One region of the Actinoplanes ianthinogenes genome, then DNA from elsewhere that is predicted to be linked to it. Evidence: riboswitches for the same ligand, from Rfam matches in the RefSeq annotation. Region 1 holds a riboswitch; the other holds the start of a gene.
What was found. A riboswitch is a leader RNA that binds a small molecule or an ion and turns the genes downstream of it on or off. The one in region 1 is predicted to bind cyclic di-AMP.
Positions count from the first base shown of each region.

Region 2: it holds a riboswitch for cyclic di-AMP, as region 1 does, so the genes downstream of both, Aiant_RS30155 (C40 family peptidase) here and Aiant_RS23910 (LysM peptidoglycan-binding domain-containing protein) in region 1, are expected to answer to the same signal.

Region 1 covers NZ_AP023356.1:5,290,866-5,299,606, reverse strand. The annotation lists gene Aiant_RS23925 (GNAT family N-acetyltransferase) at 1-392, opposite strand, end outside; gene Aiant_RS23920 (class I SAM-dependent methyltransferase) at 544-1,182, shown strand; gene Aiant_RS23915 (saccharopine dehydrogenase family protein) at 1,187-2,425, opposite strand; cyclic di-AMP (ydaO/yuaA leader) riboswitch at 2,794-2,968, shown strand; gene Aiant_RS23910 (LysM peptidoglycan-binding domain-containing protein) at 2,968-3,579, shown strand; gene Aiant_RS23905 (YybH family protein) at 3,582-3,920, opposite strand; gene Aiant_RS23900 (LysR family transcriptional regulator) at 4,027-4,902, shown strand; gene Aiant_RS23895 (ExeM/NucH family extracellular endonuclease) at 4,948-8,741, opposite strand, start outside.
Region 2 covers NZ_AP023356.1:6,613,096-6,621,836, forward strand. The annotation lists gene Aiant_RS30135 (nucleotidyltransferase domain-containing protein) at 218-940, shown strand; gene Aiant_RS30140 (TVP38/TMEM64 family protein) at 1,057-1,857, opposite strand; gene Aiant_RS30145 (type 1 glutamine amidotransferase) at 1,950-2,663, opposite strand; gene Aiant_RS30150 (Mur ligase family protein) at 2,685-3,905, opposite strand; cyclic di-AMP (ydaO/yuaA leader) riboswitch at 4,375-4,504, shown strand; gene Aiant_RS30155 (C40 family peptidase) at 4,511-5,341, shown strand; gene mraZ (division/cell wall cluster transcriptional repressor MraZ) at 6,016-6,447, shown strand; gene rsmH (16S rRNA (cytosine(1402)-N(4))-methyltransferase RsmH) at 6,681-7,805, shown strand; gene ftsL (cell division protein FtsL) at 8,012-8,521, shown strand; gene Aiant_RS30175 (peptidoglycan D,D-transpeptidase FtsI family protein) at 8,525-8,741, shown strand, end outside.

The DNA of each region.
Region 1 (8,741 bases):
GTGCCGCAGGCATAGTCGGTGAGCAGCGACAACGCGGCCACCGCGAGTCCCCGCCGCCGATAGGGCGCGCCCACCAGATAACCCAGCTCGGCCTCGCGCAGTGCCGGATTGACCCCGAAGAGCAGCACCTCGCCGAGCGGCAAGCCCCCGTCCGCGGTGATCGCGAGCTGGATCCGCCGCCCGGTCAGCCGCCCCTGCCGGGCACGCTTGAGATAGGCCAGGCCGGCCTCCACATCGAACGGTGACGGCATCGGGGTCCACCGGGCGATCTGCGGCTCGTCCAGGAGCACGACCAGATCGTCCAGATCGTCCTGGCTCCACTCGCGCAGCACGACGCCGTTGCCCGCCAACGTCAGCGGGTGCGGCAACGGGCTGGCGGTCACCCTTCGCATCCTGCCCACAATGACCCGTACCCGGCTAGTGGCGATCCACAGGTCGCGCTCATCAAATTCTCGACCGCTCACCCGTCGGATCACCGATCGCATCGCGGGTCGCCCTCCGGGCGACTCCCCGCATCCCGCCCCGCACGGCAGGATGACCTCCATGCCGCCTTCTTCCGGTACGCCCTCCGGCCAGCCGCCCTCCGGCACACCCGGCACCCCACCGGTGCACGCCGAGGGGCACTGGGCCCGCTACAACGCCGGGCAGGGCGACCGGGAGCCCCGGGAGACCCTCCGCCGCGCGCTGGACCTGGCCGGCCGGGAGACCGGTCGCACCGCCGTCGACCTCGGCTGCGGCGCCGGCCGCGAGACCCGTGCCCTGCTGGACGGCGGCTGGCGGGTGCACGCCTACGACAGCGAACCCACCATGCTCTCGGCCACCGACCGCACCCACCCGGCGCTGACCGCCCACCTGCTCGGCTTCGAGCAGATCACCGAGCTGCCACCGGCCGACCTGGTCTACGCCGGATACGCGCTGCCCTATCAGTCGCGCGCGTCATTCGATCGCTTGTGGACGCTGATCCGGGCCGCGTTGCGCCCCGGCGGCCTGGTCGCCGTGGACCTGTTCGGGGTGCACGACGCCTGGGCCGGCACCCCGGGCATGACCTTCCTGACCGCCGCCGAAGCCACCGCCCTGGCCACCGGCCTCACCGTCGAGCACTGGCACGAGGAGGACGAGGTGGGTCCCGCGTTCGGTGGCCCCAAGCACTGGCACGTCTTCGAGCTGATCGCCCGGGTGTGATCGCCTACAGCTTGCGGGCGGTGATCTCGAAGCCGGCGGTCCGGAGCCTGCTCACCAGCGCGTCGCCGATGCCGGTGGCCGGGGTGAGGACGCCACCCTCCGAGGCCGGCAGCGCGTCCCGGTCCAGGGCCAGCGCCAGCGCCGACTCCCCGAGCATCACCGCGGTCGCCGCGTAACCCGGGTCGCCCTTGGCACGGACCCGGGACGTGTACCGGGCCCCGGTGGTCGTCGTGGTGAAGATGTCCATGGTGAAGTGGCCGGTCTGCTGCGTCTTCTCGCTCGGGCCGTCGCCGGGCTTGGGCAGCAGCCGGTCCAGCAGGAAGCGGGTGGGCGGCACCGCGAGGCCGGCGATCAGCGCGCCCAGGCCCAGCTTGGTGCCGATCGCCAGGACCGGGGAGAGCGGCGACGCGCCGACGCTCATCGCCTCGCGATACTTGAAGCCGCGACCGTAGGCCCAGCCGCGCAGCGCGTTGCTGCGCCGCACCACCCGGGTGTTGTAGGACGCCATCACGAACGGGGCGAGCCGCCCGCGCAGCTTCGGATCCACTTCGGAGGCGGGGAAGGTGTCCAGGTCGCTCTGCCGGCCGAGTTTCGGCTCGGCGTGCCGGTCCGGGCTCAGCGAGTACGGGCTGCCCGCCACCTTGCGCAGCGACGGATCCTTTTTCAGTACGTCCACCTGGTTCCGCATCGAGTCGATCGTCCCGCCGCTCACCCCGCCGCGCATGCTGGTCACCACCAGCGTCGTCTCGGTGAGTTCGCCCGCTGCGTCCTGTTCGACCTGCTGGTGCAGGACGTGCACCCCGATGTCGGACGGGATGGAGTCGAAGCCGCAGGAGTGGACGATCCGCGCACCGGTGCTCCGGGCGAGCTCGTGGTTCTCGTCGATGCTGTCCCGGGCGAACAGCACCTCACCGGTCAGATCCACGTAGTCGGTGCCGGCCGCGGCGCAGGCGTGCGCAAGCGGGCGTCCGTATTTCGCATAGGGACCCACCGTGGTGATGACCACGCGGGCACGAGCGGCCAGGCTGGTCAGCGCCTCGGTGTCCGCGGCATCGGCGATCAGGACCGGCCAGTCGACGTTCAACCGGGACTTGACGTCGGCCAGTTTCGCCGCGGAGCGGCCGGCCAGGGCGATGCGGGTGCCGGCCGGCGCGTATCCGGCGAGGTGTTTCGCCACCAGGGCGCCGACGAAGCCGGACGCGCCGTAGACGACGACGTCGAAGTCTCGGGAGAGATCGCTCATGGTCGGAGATTGTGCACCCTATGCCGGGCTCGTAGGCAACCCGTCGGTAACAAACATCGCGGCATGCAGCCACAACGCCGGCTCCGCTTGCCGAATCTCCACAAAGCAGGTCGAAACTCTAAAAAGCAGTGAAGCTTTACCCACTCCGGACCCCGCCAATCCTGTCGCCGCCCGATTTCCCTCAAAAGACGGACCACCGTGGTGGCAAATCCCGACGCGGCCTGAGAACTCGGGGAGTTATTCACACAAAGGAAGATCAAAGCGGCTAATTTGTGAGAACAAAGTCACCGGCCCCGCTTCCGGACTTGGTCAGTTCCGTGAGGCGGTGGCTACCGTCGACAGTCCGCCATCGCGGACACCGTGGCCGGAACGCCGAGTCCTGCCTGCTGGTCACGGTCAACAACCCACAGGCATGGAGCGGGGGACCCACAGTTCCTCGGCGCGCTCTCCGGAGTGCGCCTCGGGGTGAAGCCGCACCTGACGCGGCCGGGCTCCTCGGCCCGAACCCGACAGCTCACCTCGCAGGCGTGGAGGAAAACTTCATGCTTCACCTGAACAAGCGGGTTCGTCGTGTCCTCTCCCGGCGAGCCCAGTATCCGCGTGCGCTCAAGCGCACTCTCGGCCTCGCCGTGGCCGGCCTGGCCGGCGCCGTCGGTCTGCTGGCCGTCGAGGCTTCCCCGGCCAGCGCCACCCCGAACGTGAACTGGGACGCTGTAGCCCAGTGCGAATCCGGTGGAAACTGGCGCATCAACACCGGGAACGGCTATTACGGCGGTTTGCAGTTCAGCCGCAGCACCTGGCGCGCGCACGGTGGCGCGCAGTACGGCTCCACCGCCAACCTCGCGTCCAAGAGCGAGCAGATCCTGGTCGCCGAACGGGTACTCCGCAACCAGGGCATCGGCGCCTGGCCCACCTGCGGGCGGCGTGGCCTCACCAAGGCCCGCAAGAGCACGTCGGTGAGCCCGTACCGCCTCGCGTCGTACACGACACCGCTCAAGGCCACCCGCACATACGTGGTGAGGCGCGGCGACACCCTTTCCGGCATCGCCGCGCGTTACCACGTCAAGGGCGGGTGGAAGGCGTTGTATCGCGCCAACGCGAGCCGGCTGAGCAGCCCGAACCGGCTGCGGGTGGGTCAGCGCCTGGCCTTCTGAGATCAGGATCGGCCCAGCTCCGGGTGGTCGAGCACCCGGAGCCACGAGCCGTCGGGCTGGCGGCGGACGACCTGTGCCCGCGCCCCGGCCCCGTCTCTCGGCGGGGTCGAGGTGAGGGCCAGGTCGCCGCTGATCAGCGTGGGCAGCGGCGCCTCGGGCTCGAACGCCGGCATTTTCGGCAGCAGGTCGGCCCAGAGCTTCTGGATCGCGGCGCGGCCGACCGTCTCGCTGCCGGGTGGATAGGCCATCACGGCATCCTCCTCATAGAGCAGCGCCAGGCCTTCGGCGTCTTTCGCATTCGCCCGCTCGACGAACAAACGGGTCAGGTCCTCGGGATGCATTGCTTTCTCACGGTCTGCTTTCTCGCGGTCGCTCATGACTCCACCCTGCCGCGCGCGGCTCCACAAGTCCAACGAATGGTTTTCATACCAACTACAATCGCCACTCATGGATCTGCGGCAGCTGGAATACTTCGTCGCGGTCGCCGAGACCGGCAGCTTCACCCGGGCCGCGGCGCGCGTGCACATCACCCAGTCCGGCGTGAGCGCCCAGATCAAGGCGCTGGAGCAGGAGCTGGGCGCGGAGCTGTTCGACCGCGGCAGCCGGGTCGCGCGGCTCACCGAGGCCGGCTCCGCGGCGCTCAAGCACGCCCGGGCCGCGCTCGATTCGACCCTCGACCTGCGGGACGCGATCGACGACGTCAAGGGGCTGATCCGGGGCCGGCTGACCATCGGGATGGTGACCGGGTGCGAGGTCGCGCCGCTGTTCGACGCGCTCGCCGCGTTCCACCGGGAGCATCCGGGCATCGAGCTGGAGCTGGCCGAGGCGAACTCGGATCACCTGGTCGCCGGGGTGCGCGCGGGCAGCCTCGACGTCGCCCTGGCGGGGCTGGCCGGCGAGCCGCCGGAGAGTCTGAAGTCGCGGATCATCGTGAGCGAGCGGCTGGTGGCTCTGGCCGCGCCGGACAGTGAGCTCGCTGCCCGGGGCAGCGTCACGATCACCGCGCTCACCGCGTACGAAAAGATCTGCCTGCCCGTCGGGACAGGGATCCGCGACGTGCTCGATCGTGCCTTCGCCGGGAAGACCGGGCTGCGACCGGAGGTCGCGCTCGTCGCCACCTCGCCGGACACGGTGGCCGGCCTGGCGCGGCGCGGTCTGGGGGTCGCGGTGCTCAGCGAGTCGATGGCCGCCGCGCATCCCGACCTGGTCAGCGTCCCGATCGACGGGATCGAGATCCCGGCGCTGCTCGCGCTGATCTGGCAGGACCGGACCAGTCCGGCTCTGGCGGCGTTCCTCGAGCAGTGCGACGCGGCGTTCCGTTAGGAGGGCCCCCGCCGCGACGCGACGGGGGCCCGGACAACGCTGGTGTTACTTGGTGATCCGCTGGGTGTGCGTCGCAACGTACGACTGGTTACCCGCCTTGTCGGTCGCCCAGTAGGAGACCTTCAGCGTGCCCTTGTCGACGCCGGAGACGGTCGCGTGCCACCCGAAGAACGGGTCGAGCAGCGCGTCCACCGCCGCGGCCTTGGCCGTCGCGTCCTTCTCCGAGGAGGCGACGGTCCAGGTGCCGGCCGCGTAGTAGTACCACTTGCCGGACCGCTCCTCGATCAGCTTCACCGAGACGGTGCCGACACCCGCGCCGAGGTCGACGACCGTGCCGTTGAGCTGCGTCCAGGAGGCCGCCTTGTCCGCGTCACGCGGCAGGCTCAGGCCGACGATCGGGGCGAGGACGTCCTTGACCACGAGCACCGGACCGACCTTGACGGCCGTGCCGGCGCCGGCCGCGTTCACCGGGGTGGCGGTGACCGTGAAGCTGCCGCCCTTGGTGTAGACGTGGGTCAGGCCGCCGACCGTGCCGTCACCCCAGTTGACCTGGAAGCTGTCGGCGCCGGTGACCCCGGTGGGCCGCACGGTGACCGTCTCGCCGGACCACACCAGGCACTTGTCCAGGGTGTACTTGCCGGTCTGGGCGGCCGCCGCCACGGTGCCGCCGGAGACGGTCGCGGCGTTGCCGGCCTCGTCGGTCAGCGTCACGGTGATCGGGTAGCTGCCGGCCGCGGCGTACTTGTGGGTCGCCGTGGTCGCGCCGGCCTCGAGCGTCTCCGCCGCGCTGCCGTCGCCCCAGTTCACCACCTGCTTGATCTTGCCGGCGGCGGTCACGTCGTCGGACAGCGCCGACTGGGTGAGGGTGACCGTCTGGCCCGGCCAGATCGCGGCCGCGTTCACCGCGTACGTCCCGGCCGGAGCCGTGGTGTCGAAGACGCCCGGGGTGCTGCGCGGCGTGGTGTCCGCGGTGATCGGGCTGTACTTGGCGAAGTAGTTGACCAGCATGGTGAGGTCGTTGTCACCGGTGGTCGTCTTGGTCGCCGGGTTCTTGCCCAGGGTGGTGAAGTTGTCGCCACCCGAGGCGAGGAAGGAGTTCATCGTGACCCGGTACGACGCGTTCGGGTCGATGGTGACCCCGTTCAGCTTCATCGAGGACGCGATGATCCGCGAGCCCTTCGGCTGGTTGACGTCGTACGAGTAGGTGAAGCCCTTGGACGAGCCCAGGTGCAGCACCGGCCGGGACGCGGTGGCCGGCTGCCACTGCTCCTCCAGCACGTTCTTGATGTCGGCGCCGGACAGGGTCTTGGTGACCACGTCGTTGGCGAACGGCTGCACCGCGAACGCCTGCGCGTATGTGACCGTGCCGTCGGTGCCGAAGGCGAGATCGTTGCGCAGGCCCCCCGGGTTCATGAAGGCGATCTGCGCCCCGCCGCGACCGGCGTCCTTGGTCTGGTCGAGCTGCACGTCGGCGATGAAGTTGCCCATCACCGACTCGGACCCGCGGTCCTCGGACCCGGTCGCCGAGTACGCCCGCTTGATGTCCGCCGTGATCGAGCCGAGCTTCTGCTTGCCCAGCTCGGTCGCGGTCGCCTTGGCGGTGGCCACGATGCCGGCCACGGTGCTGTTCTCGGCGTAGCCCTTCACGTCGATCAGCTCGGCGGTCGACTTGACCACCGACTTGGTGGCCGGGTCGTAGGTGAGCACCGCGCGGCCCAGCTTGACGCCGTAGTCCTCGGCCTGCAGCACCGGACGGGTCTTGTCGGTGCCGGGGACCGGGATCTCGAACGCGTACGGCTGGTGGGTGTGCCCGCTGAAGATCGCGTCGATGTCGGCGCTGACCTTGGTGAAGTTCCCGAAGACCGGGTCGTTCTGCAGCGCCTCGGCGGAGTTGATGTTCGCGGTCGCCGCGCCCTCGTGGGCGAGCAGCACGATCACGTCCGCCTCGCCGTTCGCCGCGTCGCCGTCGGAGAGCTGCGCCGCGACCGTGTTCGCCTCGGCCACCGGGTCGTGGAACTCCACGCCCTTGATGCCGTCCGGGCTGACCAGCGACTTGGTCTCACCGGTGACCACACCGATGTAGCCGACCTTGACGCCGTTCACGGTCAGCACCGAATACGCCGGCAGCGCCCGCTTGCCGTCCTGGTAGACGTTGGCGCCCAGGAACGGGAACTTGGCCCGGTTCTGCACGCGGCCGGTCAGGTCGGCGATGCCCTTGTCGAACTCGTGGTTGCCGACCGCGGAGACGGCCAGGCCACCGGCGTTCAGCGCGTCGATCGTCGGGTTGTCGCCGTCGATCGCCGAGATGAAGGTGGAGGCGCCGATGTTGTCACCGGCCGAGCTCCACACCGTGTTCGGGTTCTCCGAGCGCAGCTTGTCGACCAGTCCGACGAGCTGGGCCGCGCCACCGGTGCCGGCGGTCGGGGCCTCGAGCCGGCCGTGGAAGTCGTTGATGTTGAGCAGCTGGAGGTCGAACGGCTTGGGCGCGCTGGTGTCCAGGCCGATCACCACCGGGTCGTGGTCGCTGGCCCGGTACGGGGTGGGGCTGTAGAACGGCGCGTACCCGGTGTACTGGTAGGCGTACGACTCGACGGAGTTGATGTTCCAGATGTCGACGCCGGTGACCCGGTCGGTCAGCGACGGCGTGGTGAGCGCGTGGTCCAGCGAGCCGGACTCGCCACCGAAGACGTACGAGGACTTGCCCGGCGCCTTGGTGGTGTGCACGTCGGTGTATCCGGCCTGGTAGAGGACCTGCATCGGGTCCTCCTGGGTGTACGAGTTGAAGTCACCCAGCAGGATCACCTTGTCGGTGCCGCTGTCCTTCTCCACACCCTTGACGAACTCGACGAGCGACGCCGCCTGGCGCTTGCGGTCGCCGTTGTACGGGCCCTGCCCGTCGCCGGTGTCCACATTGTCGCCGGTCGGGGTCACCGAGGCGCTCTTCGACTTGAGGTGGTTGGCCACCACGGTGAAGTCGATGCTGCCGGCGGTGAAGGTCTGCGCGATCGGCTCCCGCGCGTTCGACCACACGGTCTCGTCGCTCAGCGACCGGGACGCGCCCTTCGGCGTGACCTTGGCCGGCTTGAAGATGATCGCCGTGGTGATCAGGTCCTGCTCGGCCGGGCCGGGCAGCTCGGCCGGGGTGCGCACGTAGTCCCAGGTGCCCGCGCCGTCCCGCTCGTTCAGCGCGCCGACCAGGGTCTTCAGCGCCAGCTGCGGGTCGTTCGCCTCGAACCGGACCGAGTTCTCGATCTCCATGAGGGCGACCACGTCGGCGTCCAGCGCGGAGATCGCCGAGACGATCTTCGCCTGCTGCTTGGCCAGCGCCGCCGCGTCGGTCGCACCGCGGGCGTCGCCGCCGAAGTGGACGAAGTAGTTCAGCACGTTGAAGCTGGCCACCTTGACGTCCCCGCCCACGGCCGCCGGGGCGGCGGTACGCGGGTTGGTCGCGGTGAAGGTGGTCCGGTTCGCGGCCGGGGTGGTGGCGTCGACCGGGGTGGTCGGCTCCAGCAGCCAGTCGCCGTACGCGTAGTCGAGCACCACCGGGCCGAACGAGGCGACCGTGTCACCGGTCCGCACCGGCGCGTCCTTGGTGATGTACGGCGGCGCGACGTTCGCCGTCGACAGGTTGGTGGTCCGGCCGTCGTCGAGCAGGATCCGGCCGGCGCGGTTGGCGGCCTTGAGCGCCTTGGCCTCGTCGCTGCCGGGTTTCGCCACGTCGGTCGGCACCTTCGCCACCGAGTCGCCGGCGGCCAGGACCAGCTCGCCGTAGTTGTTCACCGGGTAGGTGTCCGACACGGTGTACTTGCCGGTCGGGGCGACCAGCATGCCCTCCAGTG
Region 2 (8,741 bases), 1.3 Mb from region 1:
GTCCGTCTGCAGCTCGTCCGTCTGCAGCTCGTCCGTCTGCAGCCCGCCCGCCTGCAGCCCGCCCGCCTACAGCCCGCCCGCCTACAGCCCGCCCGCCTGCAGCCCGCCCTCCCAGGGGGAGCCAGCCCATCGATCATTTTGGGCTAGAAGGCCAAGATCCCGCAGACGGCCTGTGGATAACCGGCTGCTGTGGAGACCGCTCGATACGGTTCGCGGGATGGAGATCGCGGAAAGCTTCGTGCGCCGGGCCGACGTCCTCGCTCCGGGGCTGGTCGAGGGGTTCTATCTGCAGGGGTCGGTGGCGCTCGGGGACTACCGGGCGGGGGTCAGTGACGTCGACTTCGTGGCGGTCACGTCGCGGCCGCCGGCGCCCGAGCTGATCAGGCGGATCCATCAGGAGCTGCCGCGCCGGCCGCATCTCGACGGGGTCTTCGTGGGGTGGGACGACCTGCGGCGGGATCCGGCGGAGCTCCCGCCCGGGCCGGCCGTGCACGAGGGTCGGGTGCTGGCCGCCTCCGACTTCGAGCGGAACCTGGTCACATGGCACGTGCTGGCCCAGGCCGCGGTGACGCTGCGCGGGCCCGAGCGGCCGGAGATCTACACCGACTGGCCGGCGCTGGCCGAGCGGACCCGGGCGAACCTGGACTCCTACTGGCGGCCGTGGGTCCGGCGGCTGCGGGTCGGCCCGGCCGGGTTCACGGGCTGGGCGGTCTCCTGGACGGTACTCGGGGTGGCGCGGCTGCGGCACACCCTGGAGGCGGGGGAGGTCACCTCGAAGACGGCGGCGGGTGAGTTCGCGCTGCGGGCCTACGGGAACCGCTGGGAGCGCATCGTCGGGGAGGCGCTCCGGATCCGCTGCGGCGGAGCGTCCCGCTACCGGAACCCGGTGCGCCGCCGTGCCGACCTGTTGGCCTTCGCGGAGCGGGTGCTGGCGGACTGAGGCGGCCGGCGCCCGGCAGCTCCGCCCGTACCGAAAAAGGCTTTCCGGACAAAACGGCCCGACACGGAAGGGCAGACCGTGCGGAGGAGCGGCCCGCGGGTGGGGGAGCGGTCCGGTCAGGCCGGAGTCGCGGTGGCCACCGGGCCGGCGGCGCGGCGGGAGGTCTGGCGCCAGCGGATGACGATCGCGGTGCTCAGGATGAAGCTGATCGCCGCCGGGGCGATCGTGATGGCGCTCATCCGGCCCGGAGCGGCCACCGCGGCGCCGATCACGGCGTAGGTGACCGTGGACGGGATGGCGGCGATCGTGGTGCCGAGCAGGTAACGCTTGCGGCAGACGCTGGTGGTGCCGTAGGCGTAGCCGACCAGGCCGAACGGGGCCAGGGGCAGGAAGCGGACCAGGAGCACGGCGGCCAGGCCACGACGGTTGAGCCAGCCGTCGAGGCGGGCCAGCCGGCCGCCGGCCTTGGCCTGGAGCGCGCCGCGGCCGGCCCAGCGGCCGGCGTAGTAGGTGGCGATCGCCGCGATCACGGCGGCGGCCAGGGCGGCGATCGCGCCGGTGGCGGCGCCGAGCAGGGCGCCGCAGGCCACGGTGACCGCGGTCCGGGGGACCAGGACGGACAGGAGCAGGCCGCCCAGCACGGCGACGGCGACGGCGGCGCCCGGGCCGAGCGCGACCACCGCGTCGCCGATGTCGCGCAGCGGCAGGGTGCTCGCGGCCACCGCGAGGCCGCCGATCAGCGCGGTCAGCACGCCGAGCCGGACCAGGCGCCGCTTGCGGCTGATCGGGGCGTGCGCCTCCGGCTCCGCCGGAACCGCCGCGACCGGCGGCTCGAGGACGGCGACGGACCGGCTGATCGGCGCAGCCTGAGAGTCCCCGGCGAGGGCGCCCACGGGGCGTTCAGGTTTGTCGGTCATATGCAGGCCTACCGCCCCAACGGCTCGTCGGTTCAGGACACGGTCGTGCAGTTTGTTCCGCGCTCGTCTTCGTCGTCGTGGTGCCGAGGCACTCAGGCCGGGGCCGTGGCGGCGAACCGCTCGCCCCTCAGCCGCTCCGGCCAGGTGTCGTCAAGGGGCGCAAGCCTATCCGCGCCGGTCGCCCAACGCAGTAGCAGATCGGCTATCGCTGGGTTGCGAGCGAGCGCCGGCCCGTGCGAGTACGTCCCGATGATCTTGCCGGCCCAGGCGCCCTCGGTGTGCCCGTCGTTGCCGATGCCACCGGTCACCCGGGCCAGCGGCGCGGCGTGCTGGCCCAGGTGAGTGCGGCCGCCATGGTTCTCAAAACCGGTCAGCGGGGGAAGCCCGAGCCGCGGGTCGATGTCCCCGCGGAGCTCGCCGACCGCCCGGGTCTCACCCCGGTCCGAGGTGATGTCGAGCAGACCGAGCCCGGCACATTTCGTCCCCTTGGCGAAGAACGAATGACCGAACAGTTGGTAACCCGCGCAGATGGCCAGGACCGAGGCGCCCTGGTTCACCGCGCGGTGCAGGCCGCCGTCGGTGATCAGCCGCTGCGAGGCGAGCGACTGCGGGCCGTCCTCGCCGCCGCCGATCAGGTAGATGTCGGCGGTGGTGGGCATCTGCATGTCGGAGCGGACCTCGTAGGTCTCCACCGGGATGCCGCGGGCGGCCGCCCGGTGCGCCAGGATCAGCAGGTTGCCCCGGTCGCCGTAGGTGGAGAGCAGATCCGGGTAGATCCAGACGATCCGCAAGGTGCTGTCGTTCATGCCTTGACCTCGGTCTTGGTGTTAATTGACACGGTCGAGCACCGCGCGGATGTCCTGGAACGCCGTGTAGTTGGCGATCACCTCGAGGCGGCCGGGCGGGACCGCGGCCAGCGCCTCGTCGAAGGTGTTTACGTGCTGGAACGGCACCCGGTTCACTTCCAGCCGGACGGCCAGGTCGAACGCCCGGTCGCCGGTGATCAGCACGCGCCGGTCGCGCAGCGGGGCGAAGTCGACGTCCCACAGCCACGAGGTGTCCAGCCCGTCGGGGTCCCGCGCGTTGATCGAGAGCAGCGTCGGCGCCTGGTCGGCCATGTCGAACGCCTCCAGCCAGCTCGCCGGGTTCTTGGCGAGCAGCAGCCGGATGTTGCGGCCGTCCCGGTCGACCTGCGCGTACCGCCCCGCGATGGAGGTCACCCGGGAGAGTCGCGGGAGGGCCTCGATCGGGCGGACCCCGAACTCACCGGCGACCGCGAGGGCGGTGGCCGCGTTACCCAGGTTGACCTTGCCGGGGAGCTGGAGCTTGACCAGGTGCCAGTCGCCGCGCGGGTCGATGACGCCGTCCTCCTCGACCACCCACTGCGGGGTCGGCCGGCGCAGCGGGCAGCCGGTGCACCACCAGTCACCGTTCGCCCGCTCGATCGGGTGGCCGCTCTCCGGGCAGACGAACGAGTCGTCGTGCCAGCGCTGACCGGCGCTGAACCACGTGGTCTGCGGGCTGCTGACGGCTGCCCAGACCACCATCGGGTCGTCCGCGTTGGCCACCACCCGGATCTCGGGGTGGCCGGCCAGCGCGGTCTTCCACAGCTGCGCCATCATCGCCACCTCCTTCGCCCGGTCGAGCTGGTCGCGGGAGAGGTTGAGCAGGGCCACCACCTTGGGCCGGGTGGAGTCGATCACCTGGGCCAGGTAGTGCTCGTCGACCTCCAGCACGGCGAACGGGGTGTGTCCCTCTTTCGCCAGGGCCGAGGTGTGGCCGGTGGGCATGTTCGCCCCGTAGCCGTTGGTGGCGACCCGGCCGAGCACGCCGACCGCGGCCGCGGTGAGCCGGGTGGTGGTGGTCTTGCCGTTGGTGCCGGACACCAGGGCGACGGCGCGCCCGGACGACAGGTGGGCCAGCAGGTCCGGATCGATCTTGAGGCCGATCCAGCCGCCGATCACCGAACCGTCGCCGCGTCCCGCGGCCCTGGAGAGCGCGGCCGCGGTCTTCGACGCGGTGGTCGCGACTATGGCCCGCAGGGGCATCTTCCCGTCCGTCACGCCAGCGAGGGTACCGGACCCCGGGGTTACGTCGCGTTGCCGGAAGGCACCCACCACCGTTGCTGTGGCCCTCCTCCCATCGGATTACCACGTTTGCGCCGGTGCCCTGACGTTTCGGGGTTCCTAATGGGTTACCACCCGAGAAATTGTGTGTTCTGGTTCACTTCCCTATTTCGACGGAATGTAGTCGGATGAATGCAATCGGTGATGACATTTGTCTTGCGGAGCGAACAAATGGGACAGCGTCCGTCATGCCAAACACGGTGTGTGACTGAATCGCACCTGACGATCATGGGCGAATTCAGGTACCAAAGATTCGCCGGCAGCAACCGCTCGCCGGTCGCGACGATCCGGTTCACGCCGAGCCCTGCCCCGGGCCGGTCGACGCGAACGCCCAAGCACCAGAACAGCTGACAAGGCATCAGGGGGCAGGGACGGGGGACCCATTTACCGGTCCGCGCCGGCGCCGCACGCCCCACGGCGGCGCCATCGGTCGGACCTTGGGGTGAAGCCACCACGGTGGCCGGGCAAGCCTTCCCGCCCGAACCCGACAGCTAACCTCGCAGGCGTGCCGGAGGGATCTCTCAACCGTGCACGAACACAGTTCGAGCCGGGGCCGCCGCATGTCCGGCGCCGGTACCGTCGCACTGTCCCTGGGCCTCTGCCTCTGCGCCGGCCAGCTCATCGGAGCTTCCCCCGCGGTCGCGTCCACCACGCAGGCCGCGAGCACGACCGCCGGCACGGCGGCCGCTGCGGCGAAGGTCACGCCCAAGTTGACCGCCTCGGTCAACACCCGGAGCCTCGCCTGGGGCTCCACTCTCAAGGTCACCGCCAAGGTCATCGACCCGCGCACCGGCAAGGTCGCCAAGGGCACGGTCCGGCTTCAGGCCTGGCGGACCAACAAGTGGGTCACCTGGGACACCGAGACCGTGAAGAGCGGTGCGGTCACCCTGGCGGCCCGTCCGACCTCCAAGGGCGTCGGTTCCGGCGTCTACGTCCGCACGCTCTTCACCGGCAGCGGCTACAACCAGGCCGCCTCCACCAAGGTCAAGATCTCGGTCAAGTCGAGCGGCGCCAAGATCCTCGCCGAGGCGAAGAAGCACAAGGGCGCGCTCTACCTGTTCGGCGCCGCCGGGCCCAAGCGGTTCGACTGCTCCGGGTTCACCAAGTACGTGTACAAGAAGGCGGCCGGCAAGAACCTGCCGCACAAGGCGAACTCGCAGCAGAAGTACGGCAAGGCGGTCAGCAAGTCGCACAAGCGGGTCGGCGACCTGATCGTCTTCCGCTCCGGGTCGTACGGCTACCACGCGGGCATCTACGCGGGCGGCGGCTACATGTACGACTCGCCGCACACCGGCGCGCGTGTCGGGAAGCACAAGATCTACGGCAGTAACTACGTCGTGCGGCGTCTCGTCGCCTGATGCCGGGCGCCGGCGCCTCCGTGAGTCGCCAGCGCCCTAGTAAGTAAGGAAACACCGCCAGTGGGGCGCGACCCGGTTCGGGTCGCGCCCCACTGGCGTTCCCGGTGCGGCACGGGCGGCCGGTCGCGGTCCGCGCCCCGCCTTCTGATCGCTGACCGGTTTCCGGTACGACCGCAGCGCCACGGCCCGGGCCGGCTCTCCACCCCTCACCGGCGGGATCCGTCCACATGGGCGCCGCCGGACCCTCCACTTTCGGCGCGGGCGACCCTCCACAAGTCCCGGCGGGAGCCTCCACTCTCCTCCACCGGGGTCCTCCACTCTCCTCCACCGGGGTCCTCCACTTCTCTCCCCGCCGCACTCCACAACCCTCCCCAAGCGGCTGAACAGTGCTTTTCGGGCGGAGTTATCGACCCTCCTGCGCCGGATGTCGGAAACCGGACCTGGTGGATCATGGTCTCGCCCTCCACTCCGCGCCACCGCCTGTGAACTGGGATTACGTCCGCGAAAACGGCTCGTGAGCGATCGCTTTCGGGTTGCAGGTGGAGGGAAGTGGAGTAGAGTGGGGCGCAGTGGCAGGACTGAGCGGACGACACCGAGAGCCTGCCGGCCCGAGTTGACAGACGGTCCACTCCCTCCGCGAAGGAGCGGCCGTCCCGGCAAAGGGGTGGGGGCCGATGTTTCTCGGCACGCACACCCCTCGGCTGGACGAGAAGGGCCGGCTGATCCTCCCGGCGAAGTTCCGAGATGAGCTGGCGGGAGGTGTCGTGATCACGAAGGGGCAGGAGCGCTGTCTTTACGTGTTCCCGATGCCGGAGTTCCAGCGCATCGCGGGCCAGCTGCGCGAGGCGCCGGTGACCAACAAGGCCGCCCGGGCTTACAGCCGGGTGTTCTTCGCCAGCGCCCACGACGAGGTGCCTGACAAACAGGGCCGGGTCACCATCCCCGCACACCTGCGGGAGTACGCGAGTCTCGGCCGGGATCTCGTGGTGATCGGGGCCAGCACCCGGGTCGAGATCTGGGACAAGCAGTCCTGGGACGACTACCTCTCGGCGAGCGAGGAAGAGTTCGCCGACATCGAGGAGGGGGTGCTGCCCGGCGGACTGTAAGGCGTGGCACTCGGTGGGCCGCTGGGACTTCCGGCCCGACCGCCACTGCTTGCCGTACTGCGAGATCTCCAGCCGCTCCCGCTCCTGGCGCCTCTTCCCCGGCGCCAGGCGCGTGTCCGGGCCCGGTCATACCGGCGCGGGCAGAGCGGATGGGGATCTGGCGGTACGGATGGCGGCCGGGCCGGCATGGCAGCAACAGGTAACAACCGGGTGTAACGCGATCAGGTGGGGCAATGGGGGTCGACATGGGGGAGCCGCGCGGTGCGCACGTTCCGGTGCTGCTGGAACGCTGCCTCGAGCTGCTCGGTCCGGCCCTGGCCCGGCCCGGCGCGGTGCACGTCGACTTCACGCTGGGCCTCGGCGGGCACGCCGAGGCGGTGCTGGAGCGGTTCCCGGACGTCACCCTGATCGGTCTCGACCGGGACACCGAGGCGCTCGCCCACTCGCGGCACCGTCTGGCCCGGTTCGCCGAGCGGACGCACCTGGTGCACGCGGTCTACCACGAGCTGCCCCGGGTGCTCACCGAGCTGGACCTACCGGGGATCGACAGCGGGCTGTTCGATCTGGGTGTCTCCTCGTTGCAGCTGGACGAGGCGGACCGGGGTTTCGCGTACGCGCAGGACGCCCCGCTGGACATGCGGATGGACCAGTCCCGGGGGATCACCGCGGAAGAGGTCGTCAACACGTACGAGCCCGGCGAGCTGGTGCGCATTCTCCGGCAGTACGGCGAGGAGAAATTCGCTCCACGGATCGTCTCGTCGATCGTCCGGGAACGGGCGAGAGAACGCATCGTCTCGACCGCGCGGCTGGCCGAGCTGATCAAAGACGCTATTCCGGCCGCCGCGCGGCGAACGGGTGGAAATCCCGCGAAAAGGTCGTTCCAGGCACTACGCATTGAGGTGAACGGCGAGCTCGAAGTGCTCGAATCCGCTGTTCCGGCGGCTTTGGACGCGTTGTCGCCCGGCGGGCGACTTGTGGTGATGAGTTATCAATCGTTGGAGGACAAGATCGTCAAGCGCGCCGTCACCGCGAGGGCGCGCAGCACCGGGCCGATCGACCTGCCGGTCGAGCTGCCCGGCACCGGTCCCACGCTGCGGCTGCTGACCCGAGGGTCGGAGCTGCCCAGCGAGGCGGAGGTGGCGGCGAACCCGCGGGCGGCTTCGGTGAAGCTGCGCGCGGTGGAGCGGCTGGACGAGAACGAGAGCAGGGCGAACCAGGGACCGAGGGCCGGCCGCGAACGGCCCCGCATGACTACGTCGGTCCGCGGCGGAGAACCGACGCAACACCGTAGTGAAACGCACGGGGGACAGGGGCGGAAACGCTCCGAGGCGGACGACGAGGGGGAGGGGGAAGCATGAGCGAGCGAACCAACGCGCCGCGGTCGGGGGGCCGTGCGGCGCAACCGCGCTCCACCGCTGGGGAGCGTGGGCGCGGGGCGAGCCGCGATGCCAGGACTGAGGGGGCCGGCGTCCGGGGGGCGCGCCGGTCCGACACGCGCCGGTCCGGGATCGGGCGGGACGACCGCGGTGACCGGCCCGGGCCGCGGGCCGGGGGTGAGGTCGAGGTGAGCATCGAGGGCACCGCGGCCAAGCGGCTGGACACCGCCGCGACGACCGCGCCGGCGTCGCCGCGCCTGCGGGTCGCGCCGCCGCTGCCGATCCGCGCGCCGCGGCCGACCTTCGCGGCCGGCGTGATCGTGCTGGTCCTGATCGGTGTGGTCGGCATCCTGCTGATCAACACCAAGACCATGGAGCAGTCGTTCAAGCTGGACGCGCTGCGTGACCAGCAGACCGCCCTGGACGAGGAGCAGCAGGAGCTGAACCAGCAGCTGATCCAGCTGTCCAGCCCGGGCAACCTGGAGGCCGCCGCGCGCCGGCTGGGCCTGGTCCGGGCGGACAACCCGGCGATGATCCGGCTGCCCGACGGCAAGATCATCCGGCCGCCGACGCCGGGTGAGGGCCCGGTCTCGGTGACCGCGCAGCCGGCCAAGGGCGACGGGAACACCGACCAGGGCAAGACCGGCCAGGGGAACACCGGGCAGGGCGCCGGCGGTCAGAACGGAACGGGGCAGTAGGCCGTGTCGCCGCGAGACGACGAGACACCGCGCCGGGGCACTCCGCCCCGGCGCGCTGCGTCCCGAGCCGTCCCTCCGGAGGGACCCGAGGAGCCGGAGCGCCCCGAACGGCGCGGGCGCTCCAGCATCGGTGAGGCGCGGGCGTACACGCCGCGCGGGCGCACCGTGGCCGAGCGGGGGCGCACCCCGCGGACCGGCCGCACCACCGACCCGTTCCGCC